3 regions of the Pseudarthrobacter ribosi genome follow, and region 3 is predicted to be linked to each of the others. Evidence: predicted binding sites of a transcription regulator. Region 3 holds the regulator's gene; each other region holds the start of a gene.
What was found. The regulator HspR, encoded in region 3, represses chaperone genes until heat shock. The targets are predictions, from matches to a motif close to AAGTTGAGTCNNNNNGACTCAACTT.

Region 1 (3,273 bases), on a different contig from region 3:
AGGTTGAACACATCCGGGTAGGCCTTCTCCACTTCGTCGAGCAACACCACGGAGTACGGGTTACGACGGACGCGTTCGGTCAACTGCCCGGCTTCGCCGTAGCCGACATAGCCCGGAGGGGCTCCGACCAGCCGGCTTACGGTGTGCCGTTCGCCGAACTCGCTCATGTCGAAGCGCACCATTGCATTCTCATCCCCGAACAACGACCCGGCCAGCGCCTTGGCGAGTTCGGTCTTGCCCACACCCGTCGGGCCGAGGAACAGGAAGCTGCCGACAGGCCTGTCCGCGTCCCCCATGCCGGTGCGGCTACGCCGGACCGCCTTCGCGATCAGCGTCACGGCGTCGTCCTGCCCGACGATCCGCTGATGCAGTTCCTCCTCGAGCCCGGCCAGGCGTTCCCGGTCGTCTTCTGTGAGCCGGCTGGTTGGGATTCCGGTGGACCGGGAGATGATCCCTGCGATTTCCGCTTCGCTGACGACCGCCTCGGCGCCTTCGGAAGCCTCAGGTGCACTGGAAATCGCAGCGGAGAGCTTCCCGTGCACTGCTTCGATCTCATCCCGCAGCCGCGAGGCCTCTTCATAGCGTTCCGTGGCGGCGGCGTCGTTCTTGGACTTTTCCAGGGTTGCGAGCTGCTCGCGAAGAACAGCCACGTCGGTCTGTGAGCCGAGTCTGATGCTCAGCCGCGCACCTGCCTGGTCGATGAGGTCGATGGCCTTGTCGGGCAGGAAACGGTCCCTCACGTAGCGTGCGGAGAGTTCGACGGCGGCGCGGATCGCCTCGTCGGTGTAGCGGACGCCGTGGTGTTCCTCGTACCGTCCGCGCAGGCCGTCGAGGATCTGTACGGCGTCCTCGATGCTCGGCTCGCCGACCTGTACGGGCTGGAAGCGGCGTTCCAGTGCCGCGTCCTTCTCCACCTTTCGGTATTCGTTCAGGGTGGTGGCGCCGACGAGATGAAGTTCACCGCGGGCCAGGCGCGGCTTCAGGATGTTTCCTGCGTCCATCCCGCCTTCCCCCGCGCCGCCGGCTCCGACGACCGTATGAAGTTCGTCGATGAACAGGATGATTTCCCCGGCGTGTGAACCGACCTCGTCCATCGCCTTGGTCAGGCGCTCCTCGAAGTCACCGCGGTACCGCGTTCCGGCCAACATGGACGGCAGATCCAGGGCAATGACGCGCATGCCGCGGAGCTGTTCGGGCACGGCGCCGGCGATGATCGCCTGGGCCAGCCCTTCGATGATAGCGGTCTTGCCCACGCCGGCTTCCCCGACTAGGACAGGGTTGTTCTTGGTGCGCCGGGCCAGGATCTCGATGGTCTGCTCGATTTCGGCACTCCGGCCGATCACCGGGTCCAGGCCGCCTTCGCGGGCACGTGCCGTGAGGTCGCTGCCGTAGGTGTCCAGGGTCGGGGTGTCAGGCCCGGCGGCAGCTGCCTGCGACAGTCCGGGCTCCGCGCCGGTCGGCGTGGCCCCACGCCGAGCGGACTGCTCGCGCGGACCGGACTGCAGGGACTCCGGCGTCACCCCGGCCGCGGCGAGCACCTGCCCGGCCGGGGCCTCCTGGTTGACGACGAGCGCGAAGAACACGTGTTCGGGATCGATGTAGGTTGAGCCGAATGCCCGGGCAACCTGGTAGGCATCGAGTAGGGCTCGCTGGGCCGACGGCGTCAGGGCCGGCGTCGTTTCCGCCCTGGCGGTTGCCTGCTCCGGGAGCCGCTCCTCGGCCGCCGTGGCGATGGCAGCAGGTTCCGCGCCTGCGTGGCGGATGTAGTCGGCGGCCGGTTCCCTCTCGACCATGACACGCAGGATGTGGAGCGCGTCCACATGGATGTGACCGTGCTGCGCGGCGAACTGTGCGGCACGCGCGAGCACGTCATGGGTGCGCCGGCTCAGCAGCCGGGTGATGTCCATCGGGTGCCCGGGGCCGGCCGCGCGCTGGCCCTGCAGGTAACGGGCAAGGAATTCGTCGAACGAGCCGTGGCCGGACTCCGCCGGCCCAAAAAATTCAGCCATGAAACCTCCGTAAGAGAGTTGAGTGTACTTGACTCAACGTTGGGAAAACGGGTTTATTCCCGGGTGCAGCGGTGGGCAGGGTGCAGACCCGGGGGAATCGGGGCGCCCCGGTGCCTGGACGCTGCTCAGGCTGAGGGGGAACCCCGAGCGAGATCACTTCTGGTCATCGTCTCGGTGGGTTGTTCGGACTAGATCATGCCTACTGGGCCATCTCCACCTGGGTCCTGATCCTGCAGGGGCTAGCTCCTCCCGCGCCATCTGGCGTGGGCTGGAACAACTGACCGGAACACGGGTCGGGCTGGGCCGCTGCAACACCAGCACCCATGCGCACGCGCTGTGGCTTGTGGGAGCCATCACGGTACTGACCTTCCTCATCAAGCCACCGTGGTGGGCAACTGTGGCCCGATGAGCACGTCATTGTCTTGGTGTTCCAGAATCACCGCCCTAGTCGCTCCTATGTACGCAGTCCACCGAGCTGTGCTGGCTGGTCGAGGGGCGGCAGGTGTGGAACCCACGTTACGAAGAAATCGTCGTCGCGCCTGTATCAGCGATCAACTGCCGCCTGATCGGTCCCGGTGGCAACACCCCCTCAGCCTGCAACAGGACCCGGGCTGCGAAAGATGTAACGGTGCACCGCGGGACAGTGGGGGAGGGGACTGGCAGAAGACTCCTTAGGCTGTCAAAGCCTGCCCAGGATACGTTCCCTGGCATCCAATGGGCCGTCAGCGGGCTCCCTGTTGCGTTCGGCGGCGGCGGTTCACGGTGTCGGAAACTGCTACGCCTATGAGGGGAAGAACGGCCCCCATAGCGGCAATGAAGGCCGGGAGGAAAAAGCTCAAATTCGCCAGCACCACCAAGGCTCCGATGCCGACGAGATCAGATGGTTGGCGTTGGCCCAGTACCCGTCGAATAAAAAAGCCCCGGCCGGCAAGGAAGAGAGCCGGGCCACCAAAAAGAAGTAGAACGGTGGCCAGATCGGGGCGGGCGGCCGGATGGCTGATCACGAGCTGATCACCAACCGCCACCAGGATCAGGCCCGCCAGTAACACGACCAAGGTGTTGCCAGCCAAAATGCCGGGCCGGAACTGATCATCGACAGAAGCAAGCTTTTCCTGAATGTCCTGTTCGAGGCCATGGAAGTAGCACCACCAGATCGCGACGCTTCCGGCCAAACAAATGGTCCCGGTCAGAAATATTAAGGGGTCTTCCAGATTGCCTGCAATCGCCAGGCCGGTTGAAAGGATCGTCTCGCCGAGCGCGATCA
Region 2 (3,273 bases), on a different contig from region 3:
CCAGCAGCTTCTGGCTTTCGCCCTGCAGCATGCGGCCGGCGGGGATGCCGGTCCAGGCGGAAATCACCTCGGCGATGTCGTCGGCGGTGACCTCTTCGGCCACCATGAGTTCCTGCTTGGCGCCGCCGCCGGCCACCCGGGCCGACTCCGCCTCGGCGGCTTCGTTGAGTTCCCGCTCCAGGGCGGGGAGTTCGCCGTACAGGATCCGGGAGGCGGCCTCGAGGTCGCCTTCGCGCTGGAATTTCTCGGCGGCGGAGCGCAGTTCGTCGATTCGGGCCTTGAGGTCGCCGACGCGGTTCAGGCCAGCCTTCTCGGCTTCCCAGCGGGCGTTGAGCCCGGCGAGTTCCTCTTTCTTGTCCGCCTTGTCCGCCCGGAGGGCGGCCAGCCGCTCTACCGACGCGGGGTCGGTCTCGTTGGCCAGGGCCAGTTCCTCCATGGTCAGGCGGTCCACGGAACGGCGCAGCTGGTCGATCTCCTCCGGGGCGGAATCGATTTCCATCCGCAGCCGGGACGCGGCCTCGTCGACGAGGTCGATCGCCTTGTCCGGGAGCTGGCGGCCGGAGATGTAGCGGTTGGAGAGGGTGGCGGCGGCGACGAGGGCGGAGTCGGCGATGGCGACCTTGTGGTGCGCCTCGTAGCGTTCCTTGAGTCCGCGCAGGATGCCGATGGTGTCCTCCACGCTCGGCTCCCCGACGTAGACCTGCTGGAAGCGGCGTTCCAGGGCGGGGTCCTTCTCGATGTTTTCGCGGTACTCGTCCAGGGTGGTGGCGCCGATCAGCCGCAGCTCGCCGCGGGCGAGCATTGGCTTGAGCATGTTCCCGGCGTCCATGGAGCTGTCCCCGGTGGCGCCGGCCCCCACCACGGTATGGAGCTCGTCGATGAAGGTCACGATCTGGCCCTCGGAGCCCTTGATTTCCTCCAGGACGGCCTTGAGCCGTTCCTCGAATTCGCCGCGGTACTTGGCGCCGGCCACCATGGACGCAAGGTCCAGGGCGATCAGGGTTTTGCCGCGCAGGCTTTCGGGCACGTCGCCGGCGACGATCCGCTGGGCGAGGCCCTCGACGACGGCGGTCTTCCCGACGCCGGGTTCGCCGATGATGACGGGGTTGTTCTTGGTCCGGCGGCTGAGCACCTGGATGATGCGGCGGATCTCGGCGTCGCGGCCGATCACGGGGTCCAGCTTGCCGGAGCGGGCAATCGCGGTGAGGTCAGTGCCGTACTTCTCCAGGGCCTGGAAGGTGTTTTCGGGATCGGCGGTGTCCACCTTGCGGTCGCCGCGGACACCCGGGAGGGCGGCCAGGAGGGCCTCGTGGGAGGCGCCGGCGTCGCGCATCAGCCTGCCGACGGCGTCACTTCCGGACGCGAGCCCCAGCAGCAGGTGCTCGGTGGAGACAAACGTGTCCCCGAGCCGCTCGGCCTCGTTCTGGGCGTTCTTGATGGCCTGCAGGGCGGTGCGGGACAGCTGCGGCTGCTGCACCGAACTGCCGGAGGTCGAGGGGAGGGCCTTGATCGCGGCGCTGGCCTGGACGCTGACGGAATCCGGATCCGTGCCGGTGGCGCGGAGGAGCGCCACGGCCACCCCCTCGCGCTGGTCCATGAGTGCCTTGAGCAGATGAGCGGGTTCGAGCTGGGGGTTGCCTGCCGTCGAGGCGTTCATGGCGGCTGCCGCAAGAGCCTCCTGGCTCTTGGTGGTGAATTTGGCGTCCAAAGAGAGCTCCTTCCGGGAACATGCTGATATCAAAGTTGAGTCTACTCCGCTCAACTTTGCACAGGGTCCGTTTGACTCCATGTTTGCCGACGGCGAAACTGCTGTCTAGTGCCGGAGTCCCCCGGGGGCAAACCTGCTCCGCCCCGGGGGGACATGACCTCTGTGCGGGGCGCGGGTCCAGGTTTGGGAAGGGACATGCCCTCCGCGCGGGCGCGCGCGTCCAGGTTTGGGAAGGGACATGCCCTCCGCGCGGGCGCGCGCGTCCAGGTTTGGGAAGGGACATGCCCTCCGCGCGGGCGCGCGCGTCCAGGTTTGGGAAGGGACATGCCCTCCGCGCGGGCGCGCGCGTCCAGGTTTGGGAAGGGACATGCCCTCCGCGCGGGCGGGCCGCTGGACATAGTCCCAATATGCCCACTCCCCGGACCCGGAGCTGGACATGCGCCCAAGGACCGGAGCGCAGGAATGGACATGCCCTCCGCGCGGGGGCGCGGGTCCAGGTTTGGGAAGGGACATGCCCTCCGTGCAGGCGAACCGGTGGACATAGTCCTAATATGCCCACTCCCCGGGCGCGGGACTGGACATGTCCCGCGCAGCCAGGGCCTGTCCCGCCGCGCCCGCGGCCTGGCCTCCCCGCCGCGCCCGCGGCCTGGCCTCCCCGCCGCCAGATGACCTAAGCCCCGTTAACCCATTCGACGGTCGGCTCCCCCAAGGAGCCGACCGTCGTTTGATGGGGGCTGGCCCGATGTCGGCGGGCCAGCTCCGAGGAGCGGTCGAGGGAACCGCTCCCGCAGGGGATTTAGTTGTTCAGGTATCTTGTCACACGTATGACAAGACTGTCACGTCCCTTTTTGAAGTTTTCCGTGGGTAGTCTTTTGACCATGGATGAGAAAGCGGCAGCGCAGCACCACACCACCGGATCCATCTTTCTGGACAAGGAGCACCCGGCCGCCTGGCGGGCCCTCAACGGACTGGGCCTCAAAGCCAAGGAGGCCGCGGACGAGGCCGGCCTGGACCGGACGCTGATCGAGCTGCTGAATGTCCGCATCTCACAGATCAACGGCTGCGCCTACTGCCTGGACCTGCACGTGGGCGACGCCGTGAAAAACGGCGAATCCGCGCAGCGCCTGGCCGTCCTGCCCGCCTGGCGGGACACGAACCTCTTCACCGAGACGGAACGCGCCGCCCTGACCCTGGCCGAGGCGATCACCAACATCTCGGACGCCCGGGCCCGCGAGCACGAGGGCGCTGCCGCCCGGAAACACCTCACGGACGGGCAGTTCTCCGCCATCAGCTGGCTGGTGATCGCCATGAACGCCTTCAACCGGGTGTCCATCGTCAGCCAGCACCCTGTCCGGAAGGACCGCGGGGAGCCCGGCACCTCCGGCCGCCGTCAGGCCGGGTAGATCGACACCGCCGCCGCCTTGACCACGAAATAGACCTCAAGGCCCGGCGCCAGCCCGAGGTCGGCGGAGGCGGCAGGGGTCACGTCCGCGGACAGCTCGCCGGCGCGGACCCGGATCTGGTCCCCGTGCGGCTCCAGGTCCGTGACCGTGACGGGGAACGAG
Region 3 (3,273 bases):
GAACGCGACCGTGCCGTGGCGGGGGAGATGGCCGTTATCGGCGTCCTGAACTCCCTGCTCCCGGTACTGGACGACGTCGACGCCGCACGCCAGCACGGCGACCTCACGGACGGACCGTTCGCCGCGATCGCCGCCAAGCTGGAGAACGCGCTGAAGACCTACGGCCTGGTGCGCATCGATGAGACCGGCGTGGAGTTCGACCCCACGATCCACGAGGCCCTCATCCAGCAGCCCGGACCGGATGTCGACATCGACACCGTCAGCCAGGTCCTGCGCTCCGGCTACAAGTCCGGGGACCGGGTCCTGCGGGCAGCCCAGGTTATCGTGGCGGTTCCGGCGTAGCAGTACCCCATCGAGGTGACAGTTCGCGCCAATGTTTCGACCAAACATTGGCGCGAACTGTCACTTCGGCACACAGATTTGAAAGGAAACGCCATTGGCTAGCCAGGACTGGGCGGACAAGGACTTTTACAAGATCCTTGGAGTCGCCAAGGACGCTTCCGACGCCGACATCAAGAAGGCTTACCGGAAGCTCGCGCGGCAGCACCATCCGGACACCAACGCGGGGAATGTCGCCTCGGAGAAGAAGTTCAAGGACATCTCCGAGGCCTACTCCGTGCTCTCCGACGCCGACGAGCGCCAGCAATATGACGCCATCCGGGCCATGGGCGGCGGTGCCCGGTTCGCCCCGGGCGGTGGCGGCGGCGCCGGCGGGGCCGGCTTCGAGGACCTCTTTGGCGGTCTGTTCACCGGGGGCGGCGGACGCCAATCCGGCGGGTACGGCACGTCCGGCGGCATCCCGCCGGAGTTCGCCGACCTCTTCGGCGGAGCGGGCGGCGGCTTCGGCGGCGGCGGACAGTCGTTCCAGCGGGCCCCGCAGAAAGGCGCGGACCGGACGGCGTCGACCTCCATCTCCTTCGCCGGATCCATCCGCGGAACCACCATCGGCCTGCGTGAACCGGACGGCGAAGTCATCGACGTCCGCGTCCCGGCCGGCATCAAGGACGGCCAGAAGGTGCGTGTCCGCGGCAAGGGCCAGTACGGTCCCGCCGGAAACGGGGACCTCATGGTCACCGTCTCGGTGAAGCCGCACGATTTCTACGTCCGCGACGGCGACAACCTGCGCATCCACGTGCCGGTCACCTTCCCGGAGGCCGCCCTGGGCGCCGACATCGAGGTTCCGACCATCGACGGCGACAAGGTCAAGGTCCGCGTCCCGGCCGGCACACCGTCCGGGCGCACCCTTCGCGTCAAGGGCCGCGGCGTCAAGCACAGCAAGGCCACCGGGGACCTGCTGGTGACGATCGACGTCGCCGTCCCGCGGAAGCTGAATAAGGAAGCCGAGGAGGCCGTCAAGACCTTCGCCGCGGCCACCGCCGGCGAGGACGTCCGCGCCGAACTGGCAGCCAAGGCCCGGCTCTAGGAGCGGACGCCTGCCATGGCCATCGACTACGAGCAGCCGATCTTCGTCATCTCCGTCGCCGCGGAACTGGCGGACATGCACCCCCAGACGCTGCGGCAGTACGACCGGCTGGGCCTCGTCTCGCCCAGCCGCGCCCCCGGCAAGTCCCGCCGCTATTCGCAGCGGGACATCACCATGCTCCGCGAGGTGCAGCGGCTCTCGCAGGAGGGCGTCTCCCTCGAAGGGATCAAACGGATCCTGCAGCTGGAGAACCAGGTGGCAGCCCTGCAGCGGCGCGTCGCCGAGCTGAGCGAGGAACTCGAACGTCGCCCCCGCAGCCTGGAGTCCCGCATCTTCGCCGCCGGAGCCGCGGGCGACGTCGTCAGCCTGGCCCGCGGCAAGCGTCCCCGGGCCCGGTCCCAGGCCGTCGTGGTGTGGAGGCCGCGGAACGGCGAGTGACGCCGCCTGCCGGCCAATGTGTCGCCGTTCCTGCCAACATGACGGCAGGAAAGTTTCCTGCAGGTTAACTTTCCTGCCCGTACTTTCCGCCGTTTTGACAGCGAACTTACCGTTCCCGCACGCCCGGCCGGGGGAGCAGCCCCGGTCCGAAATGGTGCGGAAACGAAGCGTCACGCCTGTTGAAACAATTCGCTCCTAGATTGAGGCCGATGGGTCCCGTCAGGGCCCTGGAGACCAGCCGCTGCCGCGAGGCAGCGCGGAGCGAGAAGCAGGTAATCATGAGGGTTGCACTAACTAAGCGCGCTTTAATCCCCCTGGCCGCGGCAGCGATGGCAACAGCCCTTGCCGGCTGCGGCAGCCAGGTTTCGGATCCGGCCTCCGCTAATTCCACCGCCAGCGTCAGCAGCTCCTGCGTGGACACCTCGGGCAGCAGCGTCAAGGTCGGTTTCATCAACTCGCTCTCCGGCACCATGGCCATCAGCGAAAACACCGTCTTTGATTCGCTGAGCCTGGCCGCGGAGGAAATCAACGCCGCCGGCGGCGTCATGGGCAAACAGCTTCAGGTGATCAGCGAGGACGGCGCAAGCGAACCGACGAAATTCGCCGAACGTGCCGGGAAACTGATCCAGCAGGACTGTACGGCAGCGGTCTTCGGCGGCTGGACGTCCTCCAGTCGCAAAGCCATGCTCCCCGTTTTTGAAGCCAACGACGCCCTGCTGTTCTATCCGGTCCAGTACGAGGGCCTGGAAGCCTCCAAGAACATCTTCTACACCGGGGCCACCACCAACCAGCAGATCATCCCGGCTCTGGACTACCTGGCCGAGCAGGGCACCAAATCCATTTTCCTGGTGGGCAGCGACTACGTCTTCCCCCGAACGGCCAACAAGATCATCCAGGCCTATGCCGCCGCGCACGGCATGGAGGTCCTGGGCGAGGAGTACGCGCCGCTGGGCTCCACGGAGTTCTCCACGATCGTGAACAAGGTCCGCGACTCCAAGGCGGACGCCGTCTTCAACACGCTCAACGGCGACAGCAATGTGGCGTTCTTCAGGCAGTACAAGAGCGTCGGCCTGACCGCGGACTCCATGCCGGTGGTCTCGGTATCCATCGCGGAAGAGGAAGTTCCCGGCGTCGGACTGGAAAACGTGGAAGGCCAGCTCACGGCCTGGGACTACTACCAGACCCTCGACACACCGGCCAACACGAAGTTCGTGGCCGCGTTCAAGGCGAAGTTCGGCACTGCGCGGGTCACGAGCGACCCGATGGAAGCGGCGTACACCTCGCTGTACCTGTGGAAGGCCATGGTGGAAAAGGCCGGCTCCTTTGCCGTCGACAAAGTCCAGGCAGCGGCCGGTGGAGTGACTTTCGAGGCGCCTGAGGGCACAGTCACGGTGAACGGCGAGAACAACCAC

Region 1: the regulator HspR is predicted to act here: its motif matches at 2,025-2,049, upstream of ACZYZ5_RS00640 (ATP-dependent Clp protease ATP-binding subunit).
Region 2: the regulator HspR is predicted to act here: its motif matches at 1,741-1,765, upstream of clpB (ATP-dependent chaperone ClpB).

The regions. Positions count from the first base shown of each region.
Region 1 covers NZ_JBVAYZ010000001.1:144,634-147,906, forward strand. The annotation lists gene ACZYZ5_RS00640 (ATP-dependent Clp protease ATP-binding subunit) at 1-2,009, opposite strand, end outside; gene ACZYZ5_RS00645 (low temperature requirement protein A) at 2,732-3,273, opposite strand, start outside.
Region 2 covers NZ_JBVAYZ010000032.1:38,436-41,708, reverse strand. The annotation lists gene clpB (ATP-dependent chaperone ClpB) at 1-1,708, opposite strand, end outside; gene ACZYZ5_RS20190 (carboxymuconolactone decarboxylase family protein) at 2,587-3,111, shown strand; gene ACZYZ5_RS20185 (sulfate/molybdate ABC transporter ATP-binding protein) at 3,099-3,273, opposite strand, start outside.
Region 3 covers NZ_JBVAYZ010000014.1:21,442-24,714, reverse strand. The annotation lists gene ACZYZ5_RS14090 (nucleotide exchange factor GrpE) at 1-342, shown strand, start outside; gene ACZYZ5_RS14085 (DnaJ C-terminal domain-containing protein) at 437-1,423, shown strand; gene ACZYZ5_RS14080 (heat shock protein transcriptional repressor HspR) at 1,439-1,861, shown strand; gene urtA (urea ABC transporter substrate-binding protein) at 2,140-3,273, shown strand, end outside.